3 regions of the Vibrio metoecus genome follow, and region 1 is predicted to be linked to each of the others. Evidence: riboswitches for the same ligand, from Rfam matches in the RefSeq annotation. Region 1 holds a riboswitch; each other region holds the start of a gene.
What was found. Region 1 has a riboswitch for lysine ahead of EPB59_RS15530 (Na+/H+ antiporter NhaC family protein). Riboswitches for the same ligand answer to the same signal wherever they lie in the genome.
Positions count from the first base shown of each region.

Region 2: another riboswitch for lysine. It lies ahead of lysC (lysine-sensitive aspartokinase 3); the one in region 1 lies ahead of EPB59_RS15530 (Na+/H+ antiporter NhaC family protein).
Region 3: another riboswitch for lysine. It lies ahead of EPB59_RS07335 (Na+/H+ antiporter NhaC family protein); the one in region 1 lies ahead of EPB59_RS15530 (Na+/H+ antiporter NhaC family protein).

Region 1 is NZ_CP035687.1:436,880-444,347, forward strand. It holds gene EPB59_RS15515 (GGDEF domain-containing protein) at 1-1,032, shown strand, start outside; gene EPB59_RS15520 (hypothetical protein) at 1,029-1,289, opposite strand; gene emrD (multidrug efflux MFS transporter EmrD) at 1,553-2,758, shown strand; lysine riboswitch at 2,911-3,083, shown strand; gene EPB59_RS15530 (Na+/H+ antiporter NhaC family protein) at 3,162-4,742, shown strand; gene EPB59_RS15535 (ABC transporter substrate-binding protein) at 4,787-5,761, opposite strand; gene EPB59_RS15540 (sensor histidine kinase) at 5,937-7,468, shown strand, end outside.
Region 2 is NZ_CP035686.1:2,389,612-2,397,079, forward strand. It holds gene EPB59_RS10835 (PglL family O-oligosaccharyltransferase) at 1-1,360, shown strand, start outside; gene EPB59_RS10840 (pyridoxal-phosphate-dependent aminotransferase family protein) at 1,421-2,539, opposite strand; lysine riboswitch at 2,715-2,892, shown strand; gene lysC (lysine-sensitive aspartokinase 3) at 3,004-4,359, shown strand; gene metH (methionine synthase) at 4,436-7,468, opposite strand, start outside.
Region 3 is NZ_CP035686.1:1,628,285-1,635,752, forward strand. It holds gene EPB59_RS07335 (Na+/H+ antiporter NhaC family protein) at 128-1,729, opposite strand; lysine riboswitch at 1,845-2,027, opposite strand; gene EPB59_RS07340 (H-NS family nucleoid-associated regulatory protein) at 2,431-2,838, shown strand; gene EPB59_RS07345 (inosine/guanosine kinase) at 2,894-4,198, opposite strand; gene mnmA (tRNA 2-thiouridine(34) synthase MnmA) at 4,463-5,578, shown strand; gene hflD (high frequency lysogenization protein HflD) at 5,601-6,218, shown strand; gene purB (adenylosuccinate lyase) at 6,276-7,468, shown strand, end outside.

The DNA.
Region 1 (7,468 bases):
CTATTAAATATCTACTACCAGCGTCGAGTATCACTTTTCATCGCCTCAATTTCCAGTTTGGTTTTTTTCCCTTTGGCAATGAAAAATCTGATGATTCATCAGATCGTTTTAGGCGGTTTGATCATCGTATTTCAATGCACATTGTTGTTTGAAATCTCCGCAATCTACCACCAGAAAAAAACGCCATGGGGCTTTCGGCTTCCACTCTCTTTAGTCGTTATCATTGTAGTTATGGCGATCCACATCTTTGGCACTTTGGCGAGTTACTGGCTTTTCCCGGTGATCATTTCGATTGCTTTTTTACTCCCGCCCAAAGACAACTTACTGACGATTTTCATCATTATTCCATCTAGCATATGGGCTTTGATTCCGCATCAAACTTCAGAAGTCACTTTACGCTTTAGCCTTGCGATCAGCGCCTGCGCTGCCATCATGTATGTGGTTGTGGATGCCATTCGTAAACTGCACGCAGAATTGTTCTATCTATCAACCCGTGACGCATTGACTGGCAGCCTGAATCGCCACCAACTTGAGAGTTTTTTGCGTAAAAACATTCAACTCTGCCAGATGAGTCATCAATATTCAGTTATTGCCGTCATCGATGTAGATCATTTCAAAACAATTAATGATCTCTATGGCCATGACACTGGTGACAAAGTCATCACGCAGCTGGTCGAGATTATTAACACTCACAGCCGCGAATTAGATTTACTGTTTCGATTAGGCGGCGATGAGTTTCTACTGCTGTTTGAAAACACCACACTGAATGAGGCCTTGATGGTCATCAGCCACATTGGATGCCGAATTCAACAGGCACACTACCCTAGGCATGCCGAAGTCACTATCAGTGCTGGGTTAGCAGAAGTGCGGCGCACCGATACTCCGGAACAGTGGTTTAAACGAGCAGATATTTCGCTCTATCATTCGAAAAAAATGGGGAAGAACCGAGTCTGTTCAGAGGAGAAAGAAGTGGTTGAGCTCAATAGTAAACAGTGTGATTCACTGCTGAACTCAACCCATGGTCATCGTTAAACCATCATTACCATTTGCACCAGTTGCGGTAATACAATACCCAAACAGAACAAGGCACCTTGCCATTTGGGAGGTTTGATCGCCAGTATAGCGGGAGCCATAAAATACAAGATCACCAATACCGGTAACGCATTGATGTGTTCTAAACCAACCAACGCAACCGTTAGCAGCACCGCTCCCATCGTGAGCTGATAAGGTAATTTCAATTTATAGCCAAGCAGCCCAATAAAAAGCAGCGCAGCAAGCAATAACACCATGTCCATAATCGCCTCACAAAGTGATATTAATTCTCATTTACCACAATAATAGTCTGCTCTTGCTTTAGATTCAAGTTGTAAAACAAGCAAAAAAACCATTAGAAAAAATAATCCAATCTATAGATATTTATCGTGAACAAAAAAGCAAGAATCGATTGATAGATAAGGGGTACAGCAATACTATCTCGCGCCGAGAGCAGTGCTCTCTAACGATTTTTCATTAGCTGATTTTAATAAGATATTGTTTTTATCTGGAGATAACGATGTCTGCCTCGCTTTCTGTCGCAAAACTGACCTTTTTTATCGCTATTCTGGCTGCTGTGGGTCAAGCAACCCAAACCATGTACGTGCCTTCTATTGGGTACATGGCACAAGAATTTTTGGTTTCACCGGCTGCACTACAGGCGGTGATGGCTTGCTATCTTATTCCTTATGGTTTGTCACAATTCGTTTACGGTACGCTGTCGGATCGCATTGGTCGTAAGCCCATCATCATTGCTGGGTTAATCATTTATGTCCTCGGTTCACTGATTGCCCTTTTTGCACATCAATATTCTTGGTTTTTGATTGGTAGCTTTGTGCAAGGCCTTGGGATTGGTTGTGGCGGTGCGATGTCCCGCACACTCTCTCGTGACTGCTTTGACGGAGCTGAATTACATAAAGTGAACAGCTTAATTAGCATGTGCCTTATCTTCTCACCTTTGGTCGCCCCCGTCTTAGGCGGCTACCTAACGGAAAGTTTTGGCTGGCGTTCAAGTTATTTGTTCTTGTCTCTGTTTGCGATTGCGGTCGTGATTACCATGATGACCAGCATGGTGGAAACGCTACCTAAGGCTGCGCGTAAGAAAGAACCGGTATTGCGCAGCTATCACTACGTGTTATCCGATCGCCGCTTCCAAGGTTACTTAATTTGCCTTGTTGCCACTTTTGCAGGTCTTGCGGTTTTTGAGGCAGCTGCCGGCGTGTTACTCGGTGGTGTACTTGGCTTGCCTGCAACCACCGTGAGTTTGCTGTTTGTATTGCCAATTCCTGGCTACTTAGCGGGCGCGTGGCTTTCTAACTTGATTGCTCGTCACTGGCGTGAAAAAGCCGCCATGCGTGTCGGTTTGATCGCAATCCTCACCGGTTCTCTGGTGATTATGTTGCCCGGCCTGCTTGGCATGACAACCGCATGGTCCTTAATTGGTGGCGCTACGATTTACTTCCTTGGTGCGGGCATTTTATTCCCAGCCGCAACCACAGGCGCACTCTCTCCTTTCCCTTATCATGCAGGGACTGGCGGGGCAATCTTAGGTGGCATGCAAAACTTAGGTGCGGGTCTCGCAACACTGTTTGCCGCGATGTTCCCTGCGTCAGATCAACTGCCACTCGGTACCATCATGTTACTGATGTCGGTCGTGGCACTGTGGGGGCTAAAACGCGTTTACACCAAACAGCCGCCTTCAGATGAAATGCCGATCGCCATCTAAAGAGAGAAAGCTCTCGCTGCTTCGCGAATATACCGGATGAGATCAATTTCGCTGCAGAAATGGGGAAATTAAATCTTGTCGTCACCTGAAAAGGCAGTAATATACGTTGTGTGTCACAGTTTTTGAGTGAATCACTCAAAGTGGTACACGTTCCTTTAAGTAGAGGCGCGCTGTTCATGAGTCGCCAGTCGTAGGTTGACCCCGATGATGACTGGTTAAAGGGTACAGCGCCGAAGTGATCGTTGCGTCATCAACGTTCGCTGGGCCAGCATTGAACAAATGTCGGACTGCCATAGTTTGTTGTCTATGGAGCGCTACCTTGAAGGATAAGAAGTGTTATTTCGCTGAAATGTGTTTTTTATCCTGCTGGTAGATCTCCACCTGAAAAGGTGATGTGAGATCCATGAATTTAGCCGTTTATTCTGACTCGATTTATTCGGTCATCCCACCGCTACTGGCGGTGCTGCTCGCGATTACGACCCGCCGAGTGTTACTCTCTTTAGGCGCAGGCATTTTCGCTGGCGCTATCATGCTTAACCATTTCTCTCCTCTAAACACATTGCAATACCTGTTCGGTAAGATCAGCGGCTTGTTCTGGTCAAATGGTGCTGCCAACAGCGATAACATCAACATGTTGGTGTTCATGCTACTACTAGGTGGGTTGATCAGTTTAATGACCGCATCAGGCGCAACACGCGCTTTTGCAGTATGGGCTGAACGTAAATGTAAAGATCGCCGCAGTGCAAAAGCGCTGACAGGGTTAATGGTATTTGCCTTTTTCATCGATGATTTTTTCCATAGCTTGTCTGTGGGTGCGATTTGCCGCCCAGTGACGGATCGCTTTCAAATCTCGCGCGCGAAACTCGCCTATTTGCTCGACTCTACCGCTGCACCTGTCTGTGTAATTACACCGATTTCCTCTTGGGGTGCTTATATCATCGCCCTGATTGGCGGAATTTTAGCCGCCCACGAAATGACAGATATCAGTGCGATTTCAGCGTTTGTACAGATGATCCCGATGAACCTGTACGCAGTATTTACTTTGCTTATGGTGCTCGCAGTCATTTTCCTGCCGATGGATATTGGCCCAATGCGCCAACATGAAGCATGGGCTCGTGAAGGTAAATTGTGGGATGAAAGCAAAGGCCGCCCTGCGGGCTTAGATATGGAAGGCGGAGAAACCGCACGCGGCACCATGATTGATATGGTTTTGCCCATCGCGGTACTGACCATCACCACCTTGATTTTCATGATCCAAACCGGCAACGCCGTATTAACGACCAAAGGTGAAGCTTTCTCTTTGATTGGCGCTTTGGAAAACACCAATGTGGCTCAGTCGCTGGTTTACGCCGCACTGTGTAGCTTGGCGGTCTCGATTGTTCTGTCACTGCGCTTAAAACTGTCTGCGCAAACATGGTTATCAACCGCACCAAAAGGCGTAATGGCCATGATGCCAGCGATCATCATTTTGCTGTTTGCCTGGACCATTGGCGGTGTGGTGCGCGATCTACAAACTGGCATTTACCTCGCGTCACTAACGCAAGGTAACCTACCGGTTGAACTGCTGCCGGCTTTAGTGTTCGTACTCTCTTGTTTGATGGCCTTTGCCACAGGCACCAGTTGGGGTACTTTCGGCATTATGCTGCCACTCGCGGGCGATATCGCTGCAGCGTCAGACATCAGTTTGATGCTACCAACCCTCTCTGCTGTATTAGCAGGCGCAGTGTTTGGAGATCACGCCTCACCGATTTCCAGCACCAGTATCCTTTCTGCAACCGGTGCAGGTAGCCACCATATTGATCACGTGGTCACTCAACTTCCGTACGCCATCAGTGCCGCGATGGGTGCGTTGCTCGGTTATCTAGCGATGGGTTTACTGCATTCCGTTTGGGCAGGTTTAGCGGCCAGCAGTGTGTGGTTTGTGCTGTTTTGTGCCTTTAACCTACGCCAAAAACGCTGGCAACAAGAACCGGTTGAAGCCTAATTTTTTCACACCGCCCCATAGGGCGGTGTTTTTTTCTGAGCGAATCAATCCTTGATTGGCCACCAGTCCTTCGGCGGAGTTAGACCCCAGCGTGCAAACTCTTCAGGTTGATAAACGCCTCTCCCTTGGCGGTTAATCTGGATCGGAATGTATTTGGCAGGTTCTTGCTTATCTAGAATACGGGTCACCAGTTCAGCAGCCATTTCACCTTGCTCTAATCCAAATAATACGACCCCACCCGCGGCTTTACCTTTACCGACGGAGAAATCCCAAAATCCAAATAAAGGTAACCGAGAATGTTGATTGGTCCAACTGAGGATATTTTCCGCAGGGATATGACGCCCTGTATCATCAATCAGAGTCTGATATAAGCCGACGATAACCGCGCCATAACCTTGTTGAGGGGCTTGTTCAATGGCATCGTGCCACTGCACTTCTTTCTCAATCGCTCGGATTTCCACATCCAACCCTAGGTTTTTCTTGATCAGCGCATATTGACTTTGCATATACTCCAAAGCAATTTTTGAAGTATTACCCGAGTCGAATAAAACCAGCACGCGATGCTTATCTTGCGGTAATAAACGGCCAATCTCTGCCATATTTTTTACAAACAGAGGCTGTTCTAAAATTCCCGTCACTTGAGCAATCCCCGAATACTCGTCCAGCAACTCTCTTGGATTTGAGTTAATGCCGAGAAACACAATCGAGATCGGCTCGTTATACAGTTTGGGCAAAAGATAATACAGTGCGTTGTCATCGCCAAGGACTACAAGCTTGGGTTTTAGCGTCTGATAGGTTTGAAAAGCCCGCTCCGCGGCTGCACTGAATTCTCGCACCGGGATCCGCTTGGTATTCATTTCAAAAAAGTGCAGTTGGTGCGAGGGCTTTATTCCTTCTTTTAAACCTTGGATATAACTCGCATCCCAAGCATAACCCGAGTGATAACTTTGGATCACCAACACATCATCTGCCCATGTAGGCATGCAAAAACACCAGACTAACCCCATCCACCAACGCATATTGTTTCCTCCCTAATGTCATGCAAGTGTAGTCTAGACTCGCCAAACCGCTGGCTTAAAAACGCTTTGTGGCCATCAATCTCTCAATTCCATCACACGTCCCTCCCCGCCATCTCCTACATTCCGGCGACTCCATCTATACTCAATCACAAGGTTCCTAAAAGAATGCACGAGAATGACCCATCGAAATATAGAAGAAATGGACTCCAATCCGATACTCAGTCGCATCGGCCGCCGCATCATTCTTATCATGGTGATTTTAAGTGGCGCCGTGACGTTACTGATGACCCTCACTCAAACGTACATTGATTACAATCGAGAATTCAATAACGTTGAAGAGCGGCACAATGAAATCAAAACGATTCATGCCGATTTATTGGCAAGCTCGCTGTGGAACTATGATTTGCTGGTTCTCACCCAACGGCTAGAAGGCTTAGTCAATCTGCCGAATGTGGATTACATGGAGATCACCTCGGGTAACTATCATTTCTCTGCTGGGCATCCTGTCTCTAGTATGGCGTTAAATAGCCGCTTTCCTCTCAATTTCACCAATCCTGAAACTCATCAACTCGAAAAAATTGGCGAGTTGTATGTGGAATCAGATGCTCAGGGCATCTACAACTATTTAATTCGTCAGTTTCTGGTCACTCTAGCCGTCAATGCGCTAAAAACGGCGATTGTCTGCTATTTAATTTTGTTAATTTTTCACGCCAGTGTGAATCAACGTATTTTTGCCATAGCCCAATTCTTACGTCAGTACAATCCACGCCACCCGAAGAGGCCTTTGCGTTTGCCTTATAATCACTGGATTATGGAAAAAAATGATGAGTTACAGTGGCTAGGTGATGAAACCAACAAAATCGCCAATAGCGTCACTACGCTTTACCGTAACATCAAAGCAGAGCAAGAACGTTTGGAAGACTTTGCACAAGCCGCCTCAGACTGGCTATGGGAAACCAACCAGCTTGGAGAGCTGATCTACAGTTCAGAAGCGATGAGCAAAGCTCTAGATCTACCTGATGACTCAAAACCCCAAATGGCTTTGATTGAGCCCCTCAAATCATCGAATGCGTTGATGGAGAGCTTGCTTCACCAACGTGATTTTTCCAACTGTGAGGTTGAAATCCAACTCCATGATGGCTCGCATGCCTACTTACTCTTTCAAGGCATTGCACGATATGCCGACCAACAATTTCTTGGCTTTCGTGGCACTGCGATTAATGTTACTTCGCTCAAATTGGCTCAACTAAGTTTAGAAATCATGAACCAAGATCTTGAACAGCAAGTGGCAACCAGAACCGAAGATCTCGAATCCAGCTTAAAACGGTTACAAGAAACTCAATCTCAATTGATTGAATCAGAAAAACTGGCGGCATTGGGGGGCCTAGTCGCTGGTGTCGCGCACGAAGTGAATACTCCCTTAGGAATTGCGGTAACCGCCGCTTCAGTGATTCAAGAAACACGAGAATCCCTACTTCAGGCTTTCAACCAACAAACGTTAACCAGCCAGCAATTTGCCGAACTCATGGAGCGAATGACACAAAGTGCAACCATGCTAGAAAGCAATCTCAGCCGCGCCGCACGATTAGTCCGTGATTTTAAACAAACTGCCGTAGACCAAGTGTCAGAGAGCCGAAGCCAGTTTAACGTGAAACAAGTGCTGGAAGCCCTCATGGCAAGTTTGCACAGTGAGACACGTAAAATACC
Region 2 (7,468 bases), on a different replicon from region 1:
GGCCACAGTAATCGAGGCCATTATTGGTCTTATCCAATATTTTTGGTTAGAACCGGGAAATCCGTTTGGGTATGACACCCTCGCCAACCGTCCTTATGGTATTTTTCAACAACCGAATGTCATGGCAAGTTTTCTTGCCACTGGATTAGTGCTTTCTGGTTATTTACTGGCAAGACAACCAGAAAAATATGATTCTCCCTTAAGTAAAATTGGCCTTCTTTATCTCACTCCACTGCTTACCGCCCCTCTTTTGGTGGTGCTTGCGTCACGCACAGGATGGATAGCCAGCTTACTTAGCATTATTCTCGTTGCGCCATATCTTCGTCGATTTGCATCACGCCAACGCTTTAGCCTCTGGTTGTTAGCCATTGTGATTGGTGTCTGCGCCGGATTTGCAGCGATGTATAGTCAAGAAACCTCTGGGTTTGTGGCCAATAAAGCCGATCTCGAAAGCCCACGCCGCTACACTTTTCCACAAGCGGTTGACATGATCATCGAGAAACCCTTTACCGGTTATGGCTACGGTAAATTTGAAGCGCAATATTTACTTTATACCGCTCGTCAACATCAGTTGAATAACACCTATCCCGCTGGACTTACGGCGATGGATCATCCGCATAATGAGATCTTGTACTGGGGGGTTGAAGGCGGTTTACTGCCCGTGTTGGGAATTTTACTTGCCGCTTGCTTCTGCGCTTTGCGCATCTATGCCGCCAAACGAGGTACACGTTTAGCCATGCTGGCGCTATTCGTTCCTATCACGTTGCATGCTCAATTGGAGTATCCGTTTTACCACTCAGCCATTCACTGGATCACTTTTATTATTTTGATCTACTGGGTCGATCAGCGGGTTGCACGTTATCGCATCGTCCGTTTCAGTGGGCTGAGTAAATCCCTACTACGTATTACCAGTTTGGTATTACCGATTGTGACCAGTTTGTATATGGGCACAGCTTTACACACCAATTATGTACTCACTCAGTTTGAGAAATCGAAGCCGAGAGATCCCGAATTACTCAAACAAGTTACCAATCCCTTGGTATGGCAAGATCGATTTGATTGGGACATCTACAGCACCTACCTAGAACTCGGACTGTATGAACAAAAAGCAGAACTGATCCAACCGTATGTGGATTGGTCATTGCAGGTGATTCAACACAAGCCACGCCCAGCCTTCTATACCAACCTAATTTTAGCCTACCAAGGCTTGGGCGATGCGAGTCGCGCGCAGCAAATTCGCACTGAAGCGGAATTTCTGTTCCCCAATCAGGACTTCAGCACCGTTCAATATCAAGCGCCCATCAAGGCGACAAGTACGGCATCCGGCGCAGAACAAGCCCCTTCTGCCGTAACCCCCTAATCTCAAATAGAAATCAGGGTGGCCTAAGCCACCCTGATTTCTATTTCACACCGCTTTGCATTAACGCAGTGACTCTTCCAGTGCACGTAAACATAACGCAATGTTTTCCGAGCGCGCACCGTAGCCCATTACGCCAATCCGCCACGCTTTGCCAGCTAATGCCCCGAGCCCTGCACCAATTTCCAAATTGTATTCATTGAGCAGGTGACTACGCACTTTCGCTTCATCAATGCCTTCCGGAACATAAATCGCGTTCAACTGCGGCAAACGATACGGCTCAGCTACCACAAACTTAAAGCCCAGTTGCTCTAAGCCTTGTTTGAGCTTGCCGTGCATCACACGATGGCGCTGCCACGCTTGCTCTAGCCCTTCTTGTTGCAACAGCAATAGTGCTTCGTGCAGAGCGTACAAGCTATTGACTGGTGCGGTGTGGTGATAGCTGCGCTTACCCGCCCCACTCCAATAACCTAATACCAAGCTCTGATCAAGGAACCAGCTTTGAATCGGTGCTTTTCGTGATTGAATCTTCTCAATTGCACGAGGTGAAAACGTCAACGGAGCCAAACCCGGCACACAAGAGAGACATTTTTGGCTGCCAGAATACACCGCATCCAGTTGCCACTCATCCACCAGCAGGGGAACGCCGCCGAGCGAGGTCACCGCATCAACAATCGTCAACAAACCATGCTGCTTCGCTAGAGCACCTAACGCTTGCGCATCACTTAAGGCTCCGGTTGACGTTTCTGCTTGTACAAAAGCCAGTATTTTCGCATCCGGATGCTCATCTATCGCGGCTTGCACTTGTTCAACGCTGATTGGGCAACCCCATTCATCATCAACCACCACAACTTCGGCCCCACAACGCACAGCGTTATCGCGCATCCGCTCACCAAACACGCCATTGCGACATACAATCACTTTATCGCCCGGCTCGATGAGGTTAACAAAACAGGCTTCCATCCCTGCACTGCCCGGCGCAGATACTGCAATGGTGAATTCATTTTCAGTTTGGAAAGCATATTTCAACAGCTGTTTTAGCTCATCCATCATGCCGATAAACAGAGGATCAAGATGACCGACTGTGGGGCGACTTAGCGCTTGTAACACTTGCGGAGAAATATCAGAAGGCCCGGGACCCATCAAAATCCGATGCGGGGGGATAAAACTGCGAATTGTCATAACGACTCCTTGTTGTGGCGACCAGAACCATCAGAGTAATGCAATTAAGTTGCAGCAACAATTCGACCTATGTCCAGAGTGTTAATCCTTGTCACACTAATGTCATTTTTATTTGCACTTTTGGAACATTTTGTCGTTGACAAGATTTCACCAACACCGTTCAATGTGTGAGCTATCTAGCAGAAGAGGAGCACTGCCCAGGCAGATGTTTTGTGGAGCCTCAACTCCAAAACAGAACATTCAGGGGGAGTAGTGCCGAGGTGAATTAAAGTTGCGGCTTTGGTTTATCGGTTGAATGGGCTGAATCCCTTCAACTGTCATCAGCTCGAATCTGATGAAGAGCTTCTGAGGGAAATCTTTCTATAGTCACTCCTCTATTTTGCTCTATTAAAAAACACTCTCTTCACAACATTGGACGTTGGGTTACCAACAACTCGTTTTTCAGGAAGTCTGGGAGAATTGCCGTGAGCACATTTAACGTCGCCAAATTTGGTGGTACTAGTGTCGCCAACTTTGAAGCCATGAGCCGTTGTTCGGCCATTATCGAAAACAATCCACAAACACGCTTAGTAGTCAGCAGCGCCTGCTCTGGGGTGACCAATTTATTGGTCGAACTCGCCAATGGCGTGGCCTCAGCGGAACGTCGCCAAGCGATTTTGCAACAACTGGCTGATATCCATTATGTGATTATCGACCAGCTCGCCGATCCGACACGCGTCGAAAAAGAAGTCAAAGCCGTGCTAGATTCTGTGGCGAGTGCTGCAGAAGCCGCCTCATTTCAATCGAGCAAGAAATTGACCGACCACTTAGTGGCGTGCGGTGAGCTGATTTCTACTTATATCTTGGCTCAACTGATGCGTGAGCGTGGTGTTGATGCGGTACGTTTTGATATCCGCGAAGTGCTACGTACGGATGACCACTACGGTCGTGCCGAGCCACAACTGGCAGAAATCGCTCAGTTGGCCAAAGAAAAACTGGTTCCATTGTGTGAACAGTATGTGGTGGTGACTCAAGGCTTTATCGGCTCTGATGCCCAAGGCAATACAACGACCTTAGGCCGCGGTGGCAGTGATTATTCAGCAGCTTTGATTGCCGAAGCCGTGCAAGCTTGTGGCTTGGAAATTTGGACAGACGTGCCGGGGATCTACAGTACCGATCCACGTATCGCGCCAAAAGCAGCGCCGATTCCTGAGATAAGCTTTAGCGAAGCCTCAGAAATGGCCAATTTTGGTGCCAAAATACTGCATCCATCCACATTGCTTCCAGCCGTGCGTCATGGCATTCCGGTGTTTGTTGGTTCTTCAAAAGAACCAGAAAAAGGCGGCACTTGGATCCGTAAACAAGTCGAAAGCGCGCCACTGTATCGCGCACTTGCACTACGCTGTAATCAAACCATGGTGACACTGCGTAGCGCGCAGATGTTCCATGCTTACGGTTTCCTCGCCAAAGTGTTCGAAATTCTCGCCAAGCATAAAATTTCGGTCGATCTCATCACCACATCAGAAATCAGCGTGTCACTGACACTGGATAAAACCGATACCTCAGGTGGTGCACCAGAATTGCCTGAAGCGGTGCGCACCGAGTTGGAAGAGCTGTGTACGGTAGAAGTCGAATACAACCTGTGTTTGATTGCTCTGATCGGCAACAAGATGAAAGAGAGCCGCGGCTACGCAAAACAAGTATTCAGCGTATTGGAAGATTACAACCTCCGTATGATTTGCTATGGCGCCAGCGCGCATAACCTCTGCTTCTTGCTGCATGAATCTGTCTCTAAGCAAGCGGTGCAGAAACTGCATAAAGAGCTGTTTGAGCAAGAATAAAACTCAAACTCACGAGATAAAAACTAAGAGGCCACATCATGTGGCCTCTTGTTATTGTGGATTACTGTTTTACTGATTAAGCATCGAGGTTCGGCGCTAGCCATTTTTCGGCTTCTTGCAAACTCCAACCTTTACGCTCAGCGTAGCTGTGCAGCTGATCTTGCTGGATCTGCGCGACCGCAAAATAGCGAGAATCAGGATGCGAGAAATACCAACCGGATACCGAAGCGCCCGGCCACATCGCATAGCTAGTGGTCAGTGACATGCCGATGGTCTCTTCAACATTCAGCATCTGCCACAAGGTCGCTTTTTCGGTGTGCTCTGGACAGGCAGGATAACCCGGTGCTGGTCGAATCCCCTGATAACGCTCTCGGATCAGCTCATCATTTGAGAGATTTTCATCGCTCGCGTAGCCCCAAATCTCTTTACGCATTTTTTCATGCAGATATTCCGCAAAGGCTTCCGCCAAACGATCGGCCACCGCTTGGATCATGATCGCATTGTAATCATCACCTTGTGCTTTATAAGCATCGGCCAATGCTCGCTCACCAATGCCACCTGTCACCGCAAACGCGCCAATCCAATCGCGCTTACCGCTCTCTTTCGGAGCGACATAGTCTGACAAACAGTAGTTGGCTCCTTTCGGCTTTTCGGTCTGCTGACGCAAGTTGTACAGCACATGCGCCACTTGCGTACGCGATTCGTCGCTGTACACCTCAATATCATCACCCACGCTCGCTGCTGGGAACAGCGCACACATACCACTGGCTTTCAGTAGCCCTTCTCGCTCTACTTTATCAAGCAAGGCATTGGCATCATGAAATAGACGTTTGGCTTCTTCACCAACCTCTTCATGCTCCAAAATGGCAGGGTATTTGCCCATAAGCGACCAAGTCATAAAGAAAGGCGTCCAGTCGATGTAAGGACGTAGTGTGGCTAACGCAATGTTTTCAAACACATGCACACCCGGTTTCGCAGGAGCGGGCGGCGTGTAATTTGCCCAATCCAGCGCCGCTTTATTAGCACGTGCCTGCTCTAATGTGACTGGCCGCGATTTGGGCGTTTTATGAGCATGCTGATCACGCGTGCGCTCATAATCGAGATCCAAACGTTCGATAAAACCGGGACGCAGCTCATCAGACAGTAGTGAAGTACACACCCCCACCGCGCGCGATGCGTTATTCACGTACACCACAGGCGCATGATAATTCTGCTCGATCTTCACCGCAGTATGCGCTTTAGACGTCGTTGCCCCACCAATCAAAAGTGGCAGTTCAAACCCTTGTCGCTCCATCTCTTTCGCCACGTGCACCATCTCATCCAAAGACGGCGTGATAAGCCCAGAGAGACCGATGATATCGACATTTTGCTCGCGCGCGACTTTGAGGATCTGTTCACAAGGCACCATCACACCAAGATCGATGATCTCGAAGTTATTACACTGCAGCACAACGCCAACAATGTTCTTACCAATGTCATGCACATCGCCTTTTACAGTCGCCAGCAAGATCTTGCCATTGGAGGTGCTACCACTTTTTTGCGCATTAATGAAAGGCTCAAGATACGCAACGGCTTGTTTCATGACACGCGCTGATTTTACGACTTGTGGGAGGAACATTTTCCCTTCCCCGAACAAGTCACCGACCACGTTCATGCCATCCATCAACGGCCCTTCAATCACTTCCAGCGGTTTGCTGGCTTGCTGACGTGCTTCTTCAGTGTCTTGGACGATAAATTCGGTGATGCCTTTGACTAAAGCGTGTTCTAGACGCTTAGCCACAGGCCATGCGCGCCACTCTAACGCAGAAGCATCCTCTTCTTTACCGACACTGTTTTCGCGATACGCTTCGGCAATTTCAAGCAATCTTTCCGTGCCATCGTTACGTCGATTGAGGATTACATCTTCCACTGCCTCGCGCAGTTTCAGCGGCACGTTATCGTAGATTTCAAGCTGCCCTGCGTTGACAATCCCCATGTCCATACCGTGTTTGAAGCAGTGATAAAGGAAAACAGCATGGATCGCTTCACGCACATAGTTGTTGCCGCGGAAAGAGAAGGAAACGTTAGACACACCGCCAGAAATCATCGCATGCGGCAGATCACGCTTAATGTCTGCCACCGCATTAATGAAATCCAACGCATAGTTATTGTGCTCATCAATTCCGGTCGCAACGGCAAAGATGTTAGGGTCAAAAATAATATCTTCCGGTGGGAAGCCCACTTCATCGACCAAAATATGGTAAGCCCGACGACAGATCTCCAATTTGCGCTCACGGGTATCGGCTTGGCCCACTTCGTCAAACGCCATCACAATCACGGCGGCACCATAGCGACGCACCAATTTGGCTTGGGCAATAAACTTCTCTTTGCCTTCTTTTAAAGAAATAGAGTTGACGATGCCTTTACCCTGAATGCATTTCAGACCCGCTTCAATCACCTCCCATTTCGAGGAGTCGACCATCACCGGAACTTTGGAGATTTCTGGTTCAGAGGCGCATAGATTCAAAAAGCGCACCATGCACGCCTCGGCGTCCAACATGCCTTCATCCATGTTGATATCAATGATCTGCGCGCCGTTTTCGACTTGCTCACGCGCCACATCGAGCGCTTCGTCGTATTGCTCTTCTTTAATTAAACGCTTAAAACGCGCTGAACCGGTGACGTTAGTACGTTCGCCCACGTTAACAAACAAGGTTTCAGGGCCAATATTGAGCGGCTCTAAACCCGAGAGACGACATTCTACTTTCAGATCTGGCAGAGCCCTTGGTTTTACACCCTCGACGGCTTTGGCAATGGCGGCGATATGCTCAGGAGTAGTACCACAGCAGCCACCGACTAAGTTAAGAAAACCTGCTTGCGCCCATTCGGCAATATGTTCTGCCATCTCCTCGGCAGAGAGATCGTATTCGCCAAACGCATTCGGTAACCCCGCATTCGGGTGCGCGGAAACATAGCATTCCGAAATGCGTGAAAGCTCTTCCACATACTGGCGCAGCTCATCAGGGCCTAACGCACAGTTCAAGCCAAACGAAATCGGCCGTACATGACGCAAGGCGTTGTAGAAAGCTTCCGTCGTCTGTCCAGACAGAGTACGGCCTGAGGCATCGGT
Region 3 (7,468 bases), on a different replicon from region 1:
CTAACCAAGCTGAGTTTTTTTTTCAACCACAAATTGATACTTTTCTGGTTATTTTTTCATGACACCTTGTTTGAGCCGAAAAAAGAGGCCAAATGGCCTCTTTTCTATATATCGATCACGCGATGAATTATGCGGAGACTTGCTTACTGACTTTCGCCTTAGAAAGCAAAGCAAAGATAAAGCACACTGCCACAAAAGCCACAGAAGTTGCACCTAATGCTAACCACAGTGAGCCAAACATACCTAACACTACGTAGCCCAATGCAGAAACCAAAGCAACGGCTAACGCATATGGCAGCTGAGTAGAGACGTGATCAATATGGTGGCAACGCGCGCCTGTCGATGACAGGATGGTGGTATCGGAAATCGGTGAGCAGTGGTCACCAAAAACGGAACCTGCAAGCACCGCACCGAGCATAGGTAGCATCAGCGCAATATCGGTGGCTCCCGCCATATCTCCGGCAATCGGCAGCATAATGCCAAAAGTACCCCATGATGTGCCGGTGGAAAACGCCATTGCGCCTGACAAGATGAACAAAATGACCGGTAACCAATGTGGGCCAATATTCCCTTGTACTAATGATGAAAGGTAAGTCCCCGTCTTCATGTCACCAATCACAGAGCCAATCGTCCACGCAAAAATCAGGATCAGAATCGCACCAAACATCGATTTAGCGCCAGTCCACAACGTTTTTGCGATTTCAACTGTTGGCAATTTTTGACGAAATACGGTGACAAAGGCCATCGCCAGACCAACTAATCCGCCATAAACCAATGAGGTACCTACATTGGTATTTTCAAACGCCCCCAAAATATTAAAGGATTGACCGCTTTCTGCTAATGCGCTCGCGCCAGTCCAAATCATTGCGCTAATCGTCGCAACAACAAGGAAGACGATAGGTAGAACCAAATCTAAAACAGTACCACCTTCACTTTCGTGGATGTCGAGTTCTTCATTCAGCTCATGCGCTTCTTTCGCATCGGTACTTGGATCTTCTTCAAAACCACGACCTTGAGAGGCAGCAATTTCATGTTTGCGCATCTGGCCGATATCCATCTGGAACCATACCACCGCAAATACCATCAGCAACGCAAAGATTGCGTAGAAGTTCATCGGCACTAAGCGTAGATAAGCACCTAGTGCGGAGTAATCTTCAATACCATGCGAAACCAAAATACCGCCGATAATGGTCATGATATACGCGCCCCAGCTTGAAGCGGGCATCACCACACACATCGGTGCCGCCGTGGAATCAAGAATATAGGCTAACTTAGCACGCGAAACGTAAAAGCGATCCGTCACCGGACGGGCGATAGAACCAACAGCAAGGCTATTAAAATAATCGTCAACAAAAATGAATACGCCTAAGAATGCTGCCAGTAATTTCGAACCTCGTTTACTTTTGACTCGAACCTGTGCCCACTGAGCAAAAGCGCGAGTGCCGCCCGACAATGTCAGTAGCGCAGTCATCATGCCCAGTAACAGTAAAAAGCCAACAATACTCATATTCCAAGCATTGATTGCCCCGTCTTTTACAAACACACTACCGACTTGAGTGGCAATATATTGCAACGCTTGACCAACAGAATAGTCGGCCAACAATAAAGCACCTAAGAAAATACCCACACCGAGAGAAAGTAATACGCGGCGAGTAATGATAGCCAGACTCAAAGCCACAAGAGGTGGCACAACTGAGAAAGGCGAAGAAGCAAAATCGATTAAATTCATGATCTTCCTAAACCAGTAAAAAATGGTTAGAGATCTACTGCAGACAAACTAAGTGACTTCATGTCAACTTAATTTATGTTGAACTAAGCGAAAGGGAAGCGAACACTTCACCCAACCCTACAGTAGCGCTCCATAGTTTAACAACAATATAGACTATGGCAGTGTTACACCTATTTGATGTAACCCCAGCCAGTTGCTTTGATGGGCAAACTGACTTCGGCGACAACGCCTTTCTTCACAACTCATAGGCATCACCCTAATTGTGGATACTCTTCGTAATCGCTCCTCTACGGCGAAAACCTCGTAGCTCACTATTCCAATTCATTTGGTTCAAGTTCAGCCCGCTTTTCGCATTAGGTAAGAAACATTTTACTTAACAAAAATATCAATGCAACTAGGTATAGGTGAGAAAAACAAGTGGCACAGCTCACAAATCAACCATACTATTGATACCTATTTCATAAAAAATTCTCACACCTTGATATATCGGTCTAATATTATTTATCTGTGTGATACGTTTTCTGCAGTTACTTTTATATGCCTTGTGTAAATTTTCCAAAAACTAGGAAATACCAATATAAATAAACTTTATATTTTTACTTTCTTACTATTTTGACTTAATATTTGCAGCGAAAACTTGTCAGTATAATAAGCTAGGTTTAGTATTAACTCGTTATCCAAATTGTGAACAGGAAATGGTAATGTCGGAAATCACTAAGACTTTATTAAATATTCGTAGCCTACGTGCTTATGCACGCGAACTGACTATTGAGCAACTTGAAGAAGCTTTAGATAAATTCACTACAGTTGTTGAAGAGCGTAAAGAAGCCGAAGCAGAAGAAATTGCTGCTCGTGCAGAACAAGAAGCGAAATTAGCCGCGATTGCAGAGCAAATTGCTAAAGATGGTATTGATCTAGAAGCGCTTATTTCTGCGCTATCTGGTGAAACAAAAACGAAAGCAAAAGGCAAACGTGCTCCTCGTCCTGCAAAATACAAGTACATCGACACCAACGGTGAAGAAAAGACTTGGACAGGTCAAGGCCGTACTCCTTCTGCCATTCAAAAAGCACTCGACGAAGGTAAATCTCTCGAAGAGTTTGCTCTTTAATTAAGCGTTTCAAACGAATATGAAAAAGGCTCCCAAAGGAGCCTTTTTATTATCTTTATCTTTCCCAATAAGCTTCTTCAAGGCTATCTTCCCGCTCGGGAAGACCACGAGAAAGACGTGGAGAATGTTGAGCCAATACCTCATAACTGGCGCGATTTGAATATTTACACACTTGAGAAAAAGAGGAATAGGTTAAAAACTCATGTTGATGCTTACTTGAGTTAGGTACATTTTCTTTGTGGTATTTATTGGCAGCCATATCGTGTAACAAGGCCGATAATGCTGCATCACCCGCACCATTGGTATTTTTTATCTTCTCTGGCCCACCCATGTACGGTGAAATATGTGAATAAACACGAATCGGGTTTATACAGCTGTCTTTACGTGCAGGGCGGCTAAATTCATAGCGATTAAATTCCGCAACCGAACCAGGTAATAATGGAAGTGAGGTTTCGCGCTTGGCTGATTCTTCTGTATATCCGGCCATAAATAAACCAACTGGGCCTGCAGTACATAACACTAAGTCAACCCAATCCAAGGTTTTATCAGAAGCCGCTAGAGGGTCACTCTCTCCAGTTAACGCCAATGCTTCATCTTCATTCATTGCAACGACAGTAACATGATCACGTAAAAAATCTTGCCAGAATTTAGGATCATCCTGAATAACAAATTTGGTTCCTAGAGTTAATACCACAGGAACATCGTATTTTTTGGCATATTCAATGGCGCGCATTGTCGCTTCTGGCATCGGGTCGCCTTCTTTACAGCGAACTAAATAAGCGGTGATCACTAATGCAGATGCACTGGCAAATATTTTCTCAGGAATACTGTCTGGGCGTAATTGGTTCATTTGACCTTCGCTGATCGCAAAAGTACGTTCACCATCTTCGGTAATCAATGCAAAACAGCGCCCGATGGCACCTTCAACACCTTGTAAATAATTCAGATCCATACGGCTAGAAGTATTACATAGGTAACGATAGCCATAGCTGCCAATTTTGATGTCTTGGCTCATCACACCCAGCAAGGTTGAACGGTCATCGGCTAATACTGAATAGTTGTGCAGCGTATTCCCTATGGTTCCACCTGCATATTCATTGGTAATTAAACGCTGATCTTTTAATTCGTTATATAAGGCCTCAGCCGCTTGATCATCGATCACTAATGAGTGTCCCTTACTCAGCCCATAACGCTCGATCAAATCTGAATCCACCTTGGCCTCAATATCCACCAACGTTTGATCAATACCGATAATATGAGTGCGCGACATCTTCTTATTTTCTTGCGCTTGAATCACTAAAGGATCACGCGCGTGAACTGGAAAATAATGCTTAGATTTGCGTTGGCCAGGAAATTTCATAAGGGTTACTAGGCTTCTGGGATGAAAGGAGCGCCGATTCTACCGCGCACCTTTTAGTGCAGCAACAAAGGAAAAAATAGCAAACGTTTGCACGATGATGATTTTATTTCGCTCTCCATCTTTAGCTATTGGAGCACAAGTGATTCAATGATTTAGCAACATTTGACTGAAGTCAGATGAAGTGTGATTACCGTCTCGGATCTGTCCTCGAAAAATTCTTTCTGTTAGAATCCCCGTCCAAGTTCCTCAAGTGGTAGAAAAGTGATGTCTGTAGAGCACAGCGCAAACAGCCAAAAGAAAGTGATTGTCGGTATGTCTGGAGGGGTTGACTCCTCTGTTTCAGCCTATCTTCTCAAGCAACAGGGTTACCAAGTGGAAGGCCTGTTTATGAAAAACTGGGAAGAAGACGATAACGAAGAGTATTGTACTGCGGCGGAAGATCTTGCAGATGCTCAGGCAGTGTGTGACAAACTCGGCATCCCACTTCATACCATTAATTTTGCCGCAGAATACTGGGATAACGTATTTGAATACTTCCTCGCGGAATATAAAGCCGGACGGACCCCAAACCCAGATATTCTGTGTAATAAAGAAATTAAATTCAAAGCGTTCTTAGAATTTGCCGATGAAGTGCTGGATGCTGATTACATTGCCATGGGTCACTATGTGCGCCGTACTTTCCCGCAAAATGGTGAAAAACCGCAGATGTTACGCGGTCTCGATGGTAACAAAGATCAGAGCTACTTCCTTTATACACTGAGTCATGAGCAAGTGGCGCGCAGCCTATTCCCCGTCGGTGAACTAGAAAAACCAGAAGTACGCCGCATTGCCGAAGAACAAGGCTTAATTACGGCGAAGAAGAAAGATTCAACCGGTATTTGTTTTATCGGTGAGCGCAAATTTACCGACTTCTTATCTCGCTATTTGCCAGCTCAACCGGGTAAAATTGAGACCCCGGAAGGCAAAGTGATTGGTGAGCACCAAGGCTTGATGTACCACACACTCGGACAGCGTAAAGGTCTGCACATTGGTGGTATGAAAGAGAGCAGCGAACAGCCATGGTATGTGGCGGATAAAGATCTCAAACGCAATGTGCTCATTGCAGTACAAGGCGCCGATCATCCCCTGCTCAAGTCTCACGGTTTGGTGGCGGCGCAGCTGCATTGGGTTGACCGTACTCCAATCACTGAACCTCTACGTTGCAGCGTGAAAACCCGCTATCGCCAAAGCGACATCGCTTGTACCATCATTCCACTCAGTGATGACCGAATTAAAGTGATGTTTGATGAGCCGCAAGTAGCTGTAACGCCAGGACAATCCGCCGTGTTTTATCAAGGTGAAATCTGCCTTGGTGGCGGCATCATTGAAGAGCGCATTTAGAGTCAATTTTTAGGAGATTTACGTGGCTAACGCAATTTACGACCGTACCATCGCTTTCGCTGGCATTTGTCAGGCTGTGGCACTTGTTCAACAAGTCGCCCAAAATGGTCACTGTGATTCAGATGCGTTTGAAACGTCGCTCAAAGCCATTACGTGTACTAATCCCAGTAATACACTGGAAGTTTTCGGCCACGAAAGTCAGCTCAAGCTCGGCTTGGAGTGCTTGGTCAAAGGGATTGACAGCACACCATCAGGTAGCGAAATCACCCGTTATCTAATTAGCCTAATGGCGCTTGAACGTAAGTTGAGTGGCCGCCGTGACACGATGAGTCAATTAGGCGATCGCATTCAAATGATTGAGCGCCAGCTTGAGCATTTTGACTTATTTGATGATCAGATGATCAGTAACCTCGCCAGTATTTACCTTGATGTGATTAGCCCGATTGGTCCTCGCATTCAAGTGACTGGTACTCCAGCCGTATTACAGCAAACCGCTAACCAGCACAAAGTGCGCGCCCTACTCCTGTCAGGGATCCGCTGCGCCGTATTGTGGCGTCAGGTTGGCGGACGACGTCGTCACCTGATTTTCGGTCGTAAAAAGATGATCGAACAGGCGCAGCTTTTATTAGCGCGAATCTAAATGATGACAACCCACTCAAATTACTCACACCTTTAACTCAATATTCAGGAGAAGAACATGGAACTGTCAGCATTGACTGCTGTTTCACCGGTAGATGGCCGCTACGGAAGTAAAACGATTGCGTTACGCAGTATCTTCAGTGAGTTTGGTCTCCTAAAGTACCGCACTATCGTTGAAGTTCGCTGGCTACAAAAGCTAGCCGCCACTGCTGAGATCGCAGAAGTGCCTGCATTCAGTGCCGAAGCGAATCAATTCCTTGATGCGATTGCCGCGAACTTCAATGAAGCGGATGCACTGCGTATCAAAGAAATTGAACGCACTACCAACCACGATGTAAAAGCCGTGGAATACTTCCTGAAAGAGAAAGTTGCTGCGATGCCAGAGCTGCATGCAGTGAATGAGTTTATCCACTTTGCTTGTACTTCAGAAGACATCAACAACACTTCACATGCGTTGATGCTCAAAGAAGCGCGTGACACGGTGATCCTGCCTGAAATTCGCAATGTGATTGACGCAATTCGCAAACTGGCCGAAGAGTACCGCGATATTCCGCTGCTTTCTCGTACTCACGGTCAGCCAGCCTCTCCATCGACCATGGGTAAAGAGATGGCGAACGTGGCCTACCGCATGGAGCGCCAATACAAGCAGATCGCTAACGTAGAAATCCTAGCCAAAATCAACGGTGCGGTGGGTAACTACAACGCGCACCTTTCTGCTTACCCAACGGTAGATTGGCATAAATTCAGCGAAGAGTTCATCACTGAATCTTTGGGTGTAGACTGGAACCCATACACCACACAAATCGAGCCGCATGATTACATTGCTGAGCTGTTTGAAGCAGTAGCACGTTTCAATACCATCTTGATCGATTTTGATCGTGATGTTTGGGGTTACATTGCTCTGGGCCACTTCAAACAAAGAACCATCGCGGGTGAAATTGGCTCTTCTACCATGCCACACAAAGTCAACCCAATCGACTTTGAAAACTCGGAAGGTAACTTGGGGCTGGCCAACGCGATGTTTACTCACCTAGCACAAAAGCTACCTATCTCTCGTTGGCAACGTGACCTGACGGATTCTACCGTTCTGCGTAACCTCGGTGTGGGTGTGGGTTATGCGCTCATTGCCTATACTTCAACCCTAAAAGGCATCAGCAAGCTGGAAGTGAACCGCGATGCACTGCTCGCAGAACTGGATCACAACTGGGAAGTTTTGGCTGAGCCAATCCAAACTGTGATGCGCCGCTACGG